Synechococcus elongatus PCC 6301: one gene and its partner. The protein of the gene in region 1 binds, or shares a complex with, the protein of each later gene. Links are inferred from orthologs where the notes say so. Each region holds a gene or a part of one and is shown in the gene's direction. Other genes may lie near its edges.

What was found.
Region 2: the proteins of mnmG (region 1) and mnmE are in contact, whole or in part, in a solved structure (PDB 9HIP), measured with the Escherichia coli proteins. The link is inferred for Synechococcus elongatus PCC 6301 from one-to-one orthologs.

What each region holds. Positions count from the first base shown.
Region 1 is NC_006576.1:1,817,811-1,823,866, forward strand. What follows is about bases 1,905-4,895. They hold mnmG (tRNA uridine-5-carboxymethylaminomethyl(34) synthesis enzyme MnmG), read left to right. Parts: upstream 1,905-2,441; coding sequence 2,442-4,349; downstream 4,350-4,895. Other genes in these bases: SYC_RS08950 (DUF975 family protein), read left to right, coding at 1,905-2,393; SYC_RS08960 (hypothetical protein), read left to right, coding at 4,373-4,895. Outside these bases: SYC_RS08935 (sulfurtransferase), read right to left, coding at 1-245; cytochrome b6-f complex subunit PetM, read left to right, coding at 324-437; SYC_RS08945 (NmrA family NAD(P)-binding protein), read left to right, coding at 556-1,518; more of SYC_RS08950, read left to right, coding at 1,590-1,904; more of SYC_RS08960, read left to right, coding at 4,896-5,239; SYC_RS08965 (FTR1 family iron permease), read left to right, coding at 5,320-6,056. UniProt on the Escherichia coli protein: NAD-binding protein involved in the addition of a carboxymethylaminomethyl (cmnm) group at the wobble position (U34) of certain tRNAs, forming tRNA-cmnm(5)s(2)U34.
Region 2 is NC_006576.1:45,762-51,324, reverse strand. Bases 1,339-4,337 are described here. They hold mnmE (tRNA uridine-5-carboxymethylaminomethyl(34) synthesis GTPase MnmE), read left to right. Parts: upstream 1,339-2,143; coding sequence 2,144-3,532; downstream 3,533-4,337. Other genes in these bases: SYC_RS00210 (M14 family metallopeptidase), read right to left, coding at 3,534-4,337; SYC_RS00220 (DUF2062 domain-containing protein), read right to left, coding at 1,609-2,145; SYC_RS00225 (protein adenylyltransferase SelO), read left to right, coding at 1,339-1,673. Also shown: SYC_RS00230 (N-acetylmuramoyl-L-alanine amidase), read left to right, coding at 1-154; more of SYC_RS00225, read left to right, coding at 195-1,338; more of SYC_RS00210, read right to left, coding at 4,338-5,213; SYC_RS14195 (hypothetical protein), read right to left, coding at 5,363-5,437. UniProt on the Escherichia coli protein: Exhibits a very high intrinsic GTPase hydrolysis rate. Involved in the addition of a carboxymethylaminomethyl (cmnm) group at the wobble position (U34) of certain tRNAs, forming tRNA-cmnm(5)s(2)U34.

The sequences.
Region 1 (6,056 bases):
ATCGCCCCTAAGCGTGCTGCCAAAGCCTCAATGTCTGGCAGAGGATGACGACCGCCGCGATCGCCCTTGGGAGCGGAGAGATCTTGCTCCAAATCTAGATAGACTGCGCCGGGTAGATGACCTTGCTGGTACTGGTCACGACCCTGCTGAGGCTGCATCAGGTCGAAGCGGCAGTCGACAAGACAGAGATCGTTATCGTGGAGATGCGCTTGCAGCCATTCAGCGGAGACCAAGGGCGAAGACATGGGCGGTGAGGGCAGAAATCTGGCATAGAATACCCAGAGATTGATTGCGCAGCGTCACTAAAAGGAGCAGGGGTCCACATGGCCGGAGAAATCTTTGGAACCGCGTTTCTCTTCATCGTGTTGGTGCCCGTAGGCTTGGCACTGGGAGCCTTCCTGCTGAAAGTGCAAGGCGTTCAAAAAGCCGAAAAATAAGTCCCAGCGCTCCTAAGCTGAGGCCGGCCCCTCCTAATCAGAGGGGCTTTCTGCTGTGTGGGTGCGATCGCAATTCTGATAACATCTTAAGAACTGTTAACAATCTTGCCCTGATCCCATGGATGTCCTCGTTGTTGGTGCTACGGGTACTCTCGGTCGGCAGATTGCCCGCCGAGCCCTCGACGAAGGCCACCGGGTTCGTTGCCTCGTCCGCAGCCCTAAGCGCGGCAACTTTCTGCGGGAATGGGGCTGTGATCTGGTGCGGGGCGATCTGACCCAGCCAGAAAGTCTTACTTTTGCCCTAGAGGGGATAGAGGCCGTCATCGATGCGGCCACCACGCGATCTACAGATTCCCTCAGCTGCTATGACGTCGATTGGCAGGGCAAAGTCAACCTGATCAAGGCGGCTACAGAAGCCGGTGTGCAGCGGTTTGTCTTCTGCTCGATCATTGACGCTGAGAAGCACCGCGATGTGCCGCTAATGGACATCAAGTACTGCACTGAGGAATTCCTGAGGCAGTCGGGGCTTAATTACACAATCCTGCGGCTGGCGGGCTTTATGCAGGGTTTGATTGCCGAGTTTGCGATCCCCGTGCTGGAAGGTCGCACCGCCCTTATCACCCAAGATTCCGACCCGATCGCCTACCTCAGTACTCTTGATATCGCCCGCTTTGCCGTTGCTGCATTGACCACGCCCGCCACTGAGAAGCAAACCCTGCCGGTTGTGGGTCCTAAAGCTTGGAGCGGACTTGAAATTTTCCGACTCTGCGAACGGCTGAGCGGCAAGGAAACGAAGATTGCCCGTCTGCCCTTGGCAACGGTGAGTGCAATGAAGCGCTTCTTCCGCTTCTTCCAGTGGGGCTGGAATATCGCCGATCGCTTGGCCTTTAGTGAAGTGATGGCTTGCGGCCGCCCCTTCACGGCAGACATGGCAGCCACATACACCGCTTTCGGCATTGATCCTGCTGAGATCACAGGCTTGGAGAGCTACCTGAACGACTACTTCTCGGTGATGCTGCGCCGCTTGAAAGAGCTGGAGTTCGACCAGAAAAAAGACAAGAAAAAGAAAGTGCCGTTCTAAATCGATCGCGGCGATCGCCAAATCAACACTCCTGGGGCACCCTGTAAAAATCTTCCTCAGAGAAAAAGGTGATGGTTTCCCCTCAGCCGATTGGCCGCGATCGCCCTTTTGAAATTGGTCTCTACTTAGAACGCGGCTGGCAACTGTTTCGCCAAAACTGGCAGCTCTACGTTCCCTTTGGCCTAATTCTGTTTGCCTTTGGCTTCATCTTGGGCATGGCCTCAAGCCTGCTTCAGATTGCCGTGTGTCTGTCGCTAGCGGTCTCGATTGACGAGTGCCCAGAGTGGGTGCCTCAACTGGTTGATCTGCCCTTCAATCTGATCTCTTGGCTGGTGGGAACGCCCTTAGGGGCAGGACCTGTAGTTGCTGCCCTCCTGCAGCTTCAGCACCAAACCCCAGAGTTCAGTGATTTCTTCAAGGGCTTTCGGCGCTTTTGGCCCTTGGTCCTGACCAGCTTTTTGATCGGCTTCATTATCTTTATCGTCGTCTTCGTGATCGCGCTCGTGTTCGGTGCAGTCGCCTTTTTGCTCAATCAAGCTGGAACGCCAGTGGAAGGATTGGTGGGCATTGCGATCGTGGGTGTTTTGCTGGCGATCGCAGCTGCAACCTACATCGGTGTGGGCTATTTGTTCGTGACCCCGATCGTCCTCGATCGCCGGATTGGGGTTTGGCAAGCACTGGAACTGAGTCGACAGGTGGTTGCCCCTCGCTGGTGGTCAGCTTTCGGCTTCCTGATTTTGCTCGGTCTAATCAATGGCTTAGGCTTTCTTGCCTGCTGTGTTGGTTTGCTGGTCACCATTCCTGTGACGCTCTGTGCGATCGCGGTCGCCTATTCTGATCAGATTGGCCTCGAAACGGCTGAGACTGCGGTCTAGTTCCAGCAGCCTTCTTAGAATGAGAAAGCTGACTTCTGTTGCGATCGCGTGCCCCACACTGAAGAATTCGACGTCATTGTCATTGGCGCGGGCCATGCCGGTTGTGAGGCAGCCTTGGCAGCCGCTCGACTGGGCTGTCAAACCCTATTGCTGACTCTCAACCTCGATCGCATTGGCTGGCAACCCTGTAATCCGGCAGTGGGTGGGCCAGCCAAATCTCAACTCGCCCACGAAGTCGATGCCTTGGGCGGCGAAATCGGCAAAATGGCCGATCGCACCTATCTGCAAAAGCGGGTGCTGAATGCTTCGCGAGGTCCTGCTGTTTGGGCATTACGGGCGCAGACCGACAAGCGTGAATATGCGGCTGTCATCAAGCAAGTGCTGGAGCAGCAACCAAACTTACGCCTGCGGGAAGGCATGGTTACCGATCTGCTGATTGGGCCAAATGACGAAGTTCAAGGCGTGACAACCTACTTCGGCTCCAGCTTCCGTGCCAAAGCAGTGATTTTGACCACAGGCACGTTCCTCGGGGGCTGCATCTGGGTGGGCAATAAGTCGATGCCTGCCGGTCGTGCCGGAGAATTTGCTGCTGTTGGCCTGACGGAAACCCTGCAACGACTGGGCTTTGAAACCGATCGCCTCAAAACGGGAACCCCGGCCCGCGTCGATAAGCGATCGGTGGACTACAGCCGCTTGGAACCCCAGCCCGGCGATCCAGAGGTGCGTTGGTTCAGCTTTGATCCCGAAGCGTGGGTGGAACGCGAACAACTACCCTGCTATCTGACGCGCACGACGGCCGAAACGCACAAACTAATCCGCGACAACCTGTACCTGACGCCGGTTTATGGCGGCTACATCGACGCCAAAGGGCCGCGCTACTGCCCCAGCATTGAGGACAAAATTGTTCGCTTTGCCGATAAGGAATCCCATCAAATTTTCATTGAGCCGGAAGGTCGCGACATTCCCGAGCTCTACATCCAAGGCTTCTCGACGGGACTGCCAGAGGATTTGCAGCTAGCGTTGCTGCAGACGCTGCCCGGTCTAGAAGACTGCGTGATGCTGCGTCCTGCTTATGCGGTTGAATATGACTATTTGCCCGCCACGCAATGCTTGCCGACGTTGATGACGCGGCGCGTTGAAGGACTGTTCAGCGCGGGGCAACTCAACGGCACCACCGGCTACGAAGAGGCTGCCGCCCAAGGCATCGTTGCGGGGATTAATGCCGCTCGCTTTGTCCAAGGTCAGGATGCGATCGTCTTCCCTCGCGAAGGCAGCTACATTGGCACCCTGATCGATGACCTCTGCACCAAGGATCTGCGCGAACCCTATCGGGTGCTGACCAGTCGCAGCGAATATCGCCTCCTCTTGCGAGCCGATAATGCCGATCAGCGCATGACACCGTTGGGTCGTGAAATTGGCCTGATTGACGATCGCCGCTGGGCATTGTTTGAGCAAAAGCAAGCTCGGATTGCTGCCGAGCAAACGCGCCTCACGCAACAGCGGGTTAAGGAACACGATCCAGTCGGACAGGCGATCGCGCAGCAAACCCAAGCCCCAATCAAAGGCTCAGCTACCTTAGCTGACCTGTTGCGGCGTCCGAATTTCCACTACATCGATTTGGAGGCGCATGGACTCGGAGATCCGAGTTTGGCGATCGCGGAAAAAGAAGGGGCTGAAATCGCGATCAAATACGCGGGCTATCTGCAACGCCAACAGGCGCAAGTCGATCAGGTGGTGCGCCAGAGCCAACGGCCACTGCCAGTCGATTTGGACTACAGCGCCATCACCTCCATGCGTTTGGAAGCACGAGAAAAACTGGCGCGCTTCCGGCCGCTGACCTTGGGGCAAGCCAGTCGAATTGGTGGCGTCAACCCAGCCGATATCAATGCGCTCTTGATTTGGCTCGAAGTTCAAGAGCGTCAGCGCAGCCAAGTTGAGACAGCCTTGGTACGATAAGGCCGACTTGATTGCAGAGTGCCATGACTGCTGGGCAGCCAACAGAACCAACAGAGGCCAAAACGGTCACTGCCGTACCGGTGCTGCCGACTGATCTCGAGGCGACGGTTGACCAGACGATCGATGCAGTTTTTGATCGGCTGGGTCTCAACAGTGAACAGCGCAGTCTTTGGCTGGCATCTCGGGCTACCAGTCCAACCTTGGTCGTCTACGCGCCCCCGCCGGCGCCCCCTGCACCTGTCATCGCCACAGTGGAAACGGATCCCAATCGCGATCGCTGGCGGCTGGTTTTTGCGGCGATCGCTCTCGTGCTGGCAGCTGGCTTGGGATTTTGGAATCTGCGGCAATGGCAACAACAGACGGCCCTCGCCAGCTCAGCTGAAAACCAGGAATTTGCCAGCTACCTCAGTCGCAGTTTGGATTTACTGGAAGCGGATCCGACTGCTGAAACTGCGATCGCTTCCAATCCCACTGCCGTGATGCCGCCCTTGGCTGGGTTAATTCCGCCGCCCCCACCTAACGGCAACACTGGCACCCTGCCGCCTCCGGCCCCGATCACGGTTGCGCCAACTTCAGTTGGGACGCTCCCGCCGCCTCCCCCACTGTTGCCTGCTCCACCCGTCAGTAGTGGGGGGAGCACGGTCAGTCAGCCGCCTGCCCCGCCGGTCACTGCGGCCCCAACTCCGGTGGCCGCCAGCCGTACCCTCAATGGCGTGATTGATCTAGGCGATCGCTCGACTGCCCTGTTCACAATCAATGGTGCTAGTCAACAGGTCGGCGTTGGTCAAAGCCTTGGGGATGGTTACGTCGTCAAGCAAATCACCAGCCAGAGCGTGACGCTGGGACGCGGTGGTAGTCAGCAGACCATCCCGATCGGCGGGTCGTTCTAGGGCAGCATTTTGCGAACACCTCGGGCGATCGCGCAGGAGTGCTACCCTGCGATCGCTGTCTGTGCTGCCCCCTGCAAGTCATGAATTGGACGACTGCGCTGCCAAGCTTCTTGATTACCCTGCGCGAGGGATTTGAAGCCGCACTCGTGGTGGGCATTGTCCTCGCTTGCTTGGCCAAAGCCGATCGCCCTGACCTAAAGCGCTGGGTTTACCTCGGACTTTTGGCCGGACTCCTGGCCAGTCTGTTACTGGGGCTGCTCCTTGGTAATGCCCTCGGAACGCTGAGCGCCGCGCAGTTTTACTATGCTCCTGCCCTACGCCTACTCCTAGAAGCCCTGCTCTGTGCGATCGCTGTCGGGTTACTCAGCTGGATGCTGATCTGGATGACCCAGCAATCGCGATCGCTGAAATCGGAGGTGGAGCAAGGAATTCAGCAAGCAATTCGAGCAGGGAGCGATCGCGCCGTCTTTGGCATTGTTTTTGCGGCGGTCTTGCGCGAAGGCTTTGAAACCGTGATCTTCCTGCTAACCCAAGGGCAACGTGGTTGGTTGCCGAGTCTAGGGGCAATCGCGGGTCTAAGTGGCGCTGGCCTGTTGGGTTGGGCAATCTTTCGAGGCAGCATCCGGCTCAATCTGCGGCGTTTTTTCCAAGTTATGGGCGTCCTCCTGCTGGTGATTACGGGTGGACTGCTACTGACCGCGCTACGGAAGCTCGACGGCGGACTCGGCCTGCTCAATCAACTCAGCCAAGGCCGTTGGGGACTCTGCCAGAGTGCAGCATCTTGTGTGCTAGGGCCACAACTCTGGGATCTGCAAGC
Region 2 (5,563 bases), 1.8 Mb from region 1 along the record:
TGCTCAAACTGAGGTTCCGGCAGAGCGCATCACTACCCATAAGGAGGTCGATCTCTCGGGGGAGCGGATTGATCCCCGGAGCTTTGATCGCGATCGCCTCTTGAAACAACTTCGCCAATTTCGCGATCGCCTCGCAACGGGAACCTCAACTTGAGAAACTCGTTGCAGCCAACTGGAAGCGGTCTAATAGAGGAATGCCAAGCACCAATCCCTTTTTGACCCTGCCCTACGAACCGGCGTTTGCCAGCCTCGGCAGTGAATTTTCCGATCCCGTTGAAGCTGCGACCTTCCCTGCGCACCAGCTGCGGTTCCGCAATGATCGCCTACTGCCCATCCTCGGGCTCGATCCGGCAACGGTGGCAGATGAGCACTTCATTGAGGCGTTTGGCCGCTTCCAAGGGCGATCGCCGCTGCTGGCGATGCGCTACCACGGCTATCAATTCGGCATTTACAGCCCAGACTTGGGCGATGGTCGCGGTTTCCTCTACGGCCAAGTACGTGGACGCAACGGCTGGCTCTACGACTTTGGCACTAAGGGATCGGGCCGAACACCCTATTCCCGGGGCGGCGATGGCAAGCCCACCCTCAAAGGGGGAGTGCGAGAGGTGTTGGCCTCAGAATTTCTCCAGCGACTTGGGGTACGGACAGGGCGTTGTCTGAGCTTGATTGAAACAGGCGAGGAGCTCTGGCGCGGTGATGAACCCTCGCCCACGCGATCGTCGGTGATGGTGCGCTTTAACCGCACTCATATTCGCTTTGGCACCTTTGAGCGCCTGCACTACTTCAAACGGGCGGATCTGGTGCGGCAACTGCTCGATCATGTAATTGCGACCTACTATTCCCATCTACTGGGTGACCCTGAGGCCGATGCCAAGTTCTACGCAGAACTGACGGAACGGACTGCGGATCTAGCCGCGCAATGGATGGCCGCTGGGTTCTGCCACGCCGTCCTCAACACCGACAACCTTTCGATTGTGGGCGAAAGCTTCGACTATGGCCCGTGGGCATTTCTCGATCGCTTCGATCCAAAGTTCACCGCCGCCTACTTCGACCACAGTGGCCGCTATCGCTACGAGAATCAGCCCGGCATCTGCCAGCTCAACCTGGAGTTACTGCAAGTGCCCTTGGGCATGGTGATGTCGGCAGCCGATCTGGAAGCTGGCATCGCAGGTTTTGGCGATCGCTACCAAGCAACCTACAGCCGCTTGATGCTGCGGCGTCTAGGCTTTGAAGCCGATCAGCTCCATTCAGCGATCGCGGATGACTTGATCATCACCACGCTGCAACTGCTGCTGCGCGCACCAATCGGCTATAACGAGTTTTTTGCCAGACTCCGCGCTCAATTCCAACCCAGTTGGCGCAGTGACCTCAGCGCAATTTTGCCTGATTGGATCACGACTGACCTAGAAGCCTTGCCGGAAGCCCAGTGGCAAGGTTGGCGCGATCGCTATCACCAGCTGCTCACCCATCTACCCGAGTCGCAACTGCCGCTCATTCAGCAGCAGCTCGCCCAAGCCAATCCAGAGATTTCACCCATTCGTCCGGTGGTTGAATCCGTTTGGGACCCGATCGCAATCGATGACAACTGGGAGCCATTAGAAGCGCTGCTCAATCGTTGGCGGCACGACGGTGACGGCGCTGCTGATGGTGCCGTTGTGCCAAATGCAAACTAATCCAGTAGGCAGCAAAGCCAAGGGCGATCGCCACCAGAAGGCTACCCAACATCAAGGCATGGAGGAAGTCGCTTCCTAAGTCCTGCAGCGTTTGCCAAGAGCTAAGCTTTTCCAGAGTCAGCAGGCGGTTGTCGGTGGGCACAAACAGCCGCCCCAACTGGAAATTGAAGCTGAACAACGGCAGATAGGTGAAGGGATTGCTGATCCAGGTTGCAGCCGCCGCTAGAACCTTGTTGCCTCTCAGAATCGTAGCGAGGCTGACCCCAATCAAAATCTGCAGACCAAATAGCGGGAAGCAGCCGGCAAACACACCCAGACCAATCCCCCGTGCCAGTGCTTTCGGGCAGGTTTCAAGGCGCAACGCGCGGTAATACCAATAGCGACAGCGGCGTTGCCAACGTTGCGGCCAAGTGTATCGACGCTGGCGGGCGGATAATAACACCGGAACCGTTGCTCCTTGTTCAGCTCGCATGGTCGGTTTTTCAGGCGACACCATTGCTGCGATCGCCACTGCCATTGTTCCTCAACAGGGCAGTGTTGGCATCGTGCGACTGTCGGGGGCGGCAGCAACTGAGATCGCTCGCCAGATTTTTCAGATTGCCGGGCAACAACCTTGGGAAAGCCACCGCATTCTCTACGGTTATATTCGCGATCCAGAGTCGGGGAGACTGGTTGATGAGGCGCTGTTATTGCCAATGTTGGCACCCCGCTCCTATACGCGGGAAGACGTGGTCGAGTTGCACTGCCACGGCGGTTTGATGCCAGTTCAGCAAACGCTGCAACTCTGCATTCGGGCTGGCGCAAGGCTGGCAGAACCGGGAGAGTTTACGCTGCGGGCCTTTTTGAATGGCCGCTTGGATCTTAGTCAGGCCGAGAGTATTGCCGATTTGATTAGTGCCCAATCGCCTCAAGCAGCACAGGCTGCACTAGGGAGCTTACAGGGCAAGTTAGGGCACCCGATTCGCCAGCTCCGCGATCGCTGTCTGGACATTTTGGCGGAAGTCGAAGCCCGCATCGATTTTGAAGACGATCTACCGCCGTTGGATTTGGAGGCGATCGCCGCTCAATTAACGGCTGCGGGTGCGGACATGCAAGCGATTTTATCAACTGCCGATCGCGGGGAACTGTTGCGTACGGGCCTGAAGATTGCGATCGTGGGGCGACCCAATGTCGGTAAATCCAGCCTGCTCAATGCTTGGAGTCGCTGCGATCGCGCCATTGTCACTGACCTACCCGGTAGGACTCGCGATTTGGTGGAATCGCAGCTGATCGTCGGCGGTATTCCCGTGCAAGTCCTAGATACGGCTGGTATCCGCGAAACCAGCGATCAGGTGGAGCAAATTGGGGTTGAGCGATCGCGCCGAGCCGCTCAGTCAGCCGACCTCGTGCTGCTGACGATCGATGCCAGTGCCGGTTGGAGCGCTGAGGATCAAACCATTTGGGAAGCAGTGAGCGATCGCCCTATCCTATTAGTCATCAACAAACGCGATCGCCTGTCAGAAGCAGAACGCCACGCGATCGCTCTGCCGCAGCAGGAGTTTAAGGCGATCGTTTGGACAGCCGCTGCACAACAAAAAGGGATTGAGGATTTAGAAGCCGCCATTCTGGCAGCAGTCGGAACTGGCGACTTAACCAGTGCCAATTGGGATTGGGCCTTGAATCAACGGCAAGTTGCCGCCTTGACAACTGCTCAAACTGCCCTGCGACGTGTCGAAGAAACCTTGCAAGCGCAACTTCCTCTCGACTTTTGGACGATTGATTTGCGAGAAGCGATTGCTGCGCTTGGTTCAATCACCGGCGAAGGGATCGCCGAGTCGATGTTGGATCTGATCTTTAGCCGCTTTTGTATCGGCAAATAGGTCAGTTCAAGGTCAGTTGTTGCTGCAATTTACCTGCGCGCGGGTGACGAGCTTCGATCGTGATCACTTGACCGCGATCGCCCCGAATAATCCACTCTGCTTTAGCGCGATCGCTGGTGGGATCGGCCTCGGGCATCACGCCTTTTTGCGATCGCCCTTCCAATTGCCCTAGCTCTTGCCGTGCTTTACCTTGGCAGAGTTCGATACCCTCGGGAAGCTGGAGTTCTGCAACGAGCGGATCAACTAAATGCCGCTCCAGAGCCTTTTGACTGATGTAAGTTGGCAACCAACCACTATTTTGTAACACGAACTTGACTTTATAGAGGCGATCACCCAAGGCTTGAACTTCAGCCCTAATCACTTCGAGCTGCGGCGCAATTTGGAGCTGCCAGAGCAACCATTGCGGAAAGCGATCGAGTTCGGCTTGCAGAAACTTTTGGGGCGGATTGCGCCAAGTGTGCAAGTCATCCCAACCGCCGAGTTCCAGCGGTCCTAACTGCGGATGCTCAAAGGGATACCAGTCAATAAAGCCTTTGCCTTCTAACTCGCGATCGTTCCACTCTAGGAACTTTAAGTCGTCTTCAACTGGATGCTCACGGAACCAATCAATCCAGTCGTATTTTTCGATACCAGCGGCCTTCTGCGGGCTCCAAATCTCGACTGTCCAAGCAAATAGCCCTAGATGATCGTAGGCCCAGTCATCAAAAACGCCAGTCGTAATCTCCTTGGGATGATAGCGGAAGTTATCATAAACCCCGATCGCCGGATAGCCGGTTTGTTCTTCACCCGCTTTGCCAATCACTTCATAAGCCCGCAGATCTGCAACCGGGAAAGTATCATCTGGTTTATGACTGTAGGGACGCAGTAATACACCACTAAATGTATGGAAAGAAATCGCTGCGAATAGATTGGTGCGATCGCTCAAAAATTTGACGACAGCTTGTACTTCTGGTTCCGAAGCGGGGAAAGGTCCTGCTCCCAGTTGCTCATGCTCCGGTCGCCAATCGATCGGGTAATTGCGATTGAGATCTAAGCCCTGCTGACGGGGTTGCAAGGGAATTAAATCGCCGTCGTAGTCTTGAATCAATCCTTCTGGCAGCACTCGATAGTACTGACCTCCAGTCTCAACTGGATCGCGACGAACCAATAGGCGTGGTTCCTGCGGATGGACTTTCCAAGCCCCATGCGGATCGGGAATGCGCATCAACAGAATGCGGCCATCACCATCAATATCGGCTTCTTGCAAGCCACTAGAATCGCGATCGCGCAAGGGATAGGGTCTCGTACTCGATCGCAGAAACTGAGGCTGATCGGCGAGGGCTAACTCAGCACCATCAGGATTTTGGCGCGGACATAAATAAATGGTGCAGCGTTGTAGACAGCGTTGAACGACCGGATTACCTTGCTCAAATCCTCGCAACAACACCTGCAAAAAGTGCAGACATGCACTAGAAGCTGCTAGCTCGGTGGCGTGAATATTGCCATCAATCCAGAGGGCTGGTTTCTCCGTATCATCGCCTTTGCTGTAGTCCGTGATTCGCAGCAGCCAAAGCTCTCGTCCTTCATGGCTTTTGCCTAAAGACTCCAACTTCAGCAATTGAGGGTAGGCAGCTGCACAATCCTGCAGGAGTTGAGTCAGCTCGTCATAGCGATAGAAGCGATCGCAAGCAAAGTTCAGCATGTGAAAGAGGAGTGCAGGGGAAGCAACGATGAATGACTGTCAGTCGGCAGCTGATTGAGATTTAAGCCAGATTAAGTCTGAACTCAATTATGCCGAGTATTGAGGCGCGATCGCCAGCCTCTAGGGGCATACATAATGACCAAAACACCTCACAAAACAATCCGGACCCCCAGCAGATCAAACTTGTCAGGATTAATGCGATCCATAAGCCAATTCCAAGCAATCGATAATGCAGCAAAGATAGCGCCATAGGTGGTGAAGGCTCAACCAAAGTGAGTCGGTAACAGGATTGGGACCACTCAATCCAAGCCAAGGATCAAGACACCTAGCACCACTGACCCGACATTCGT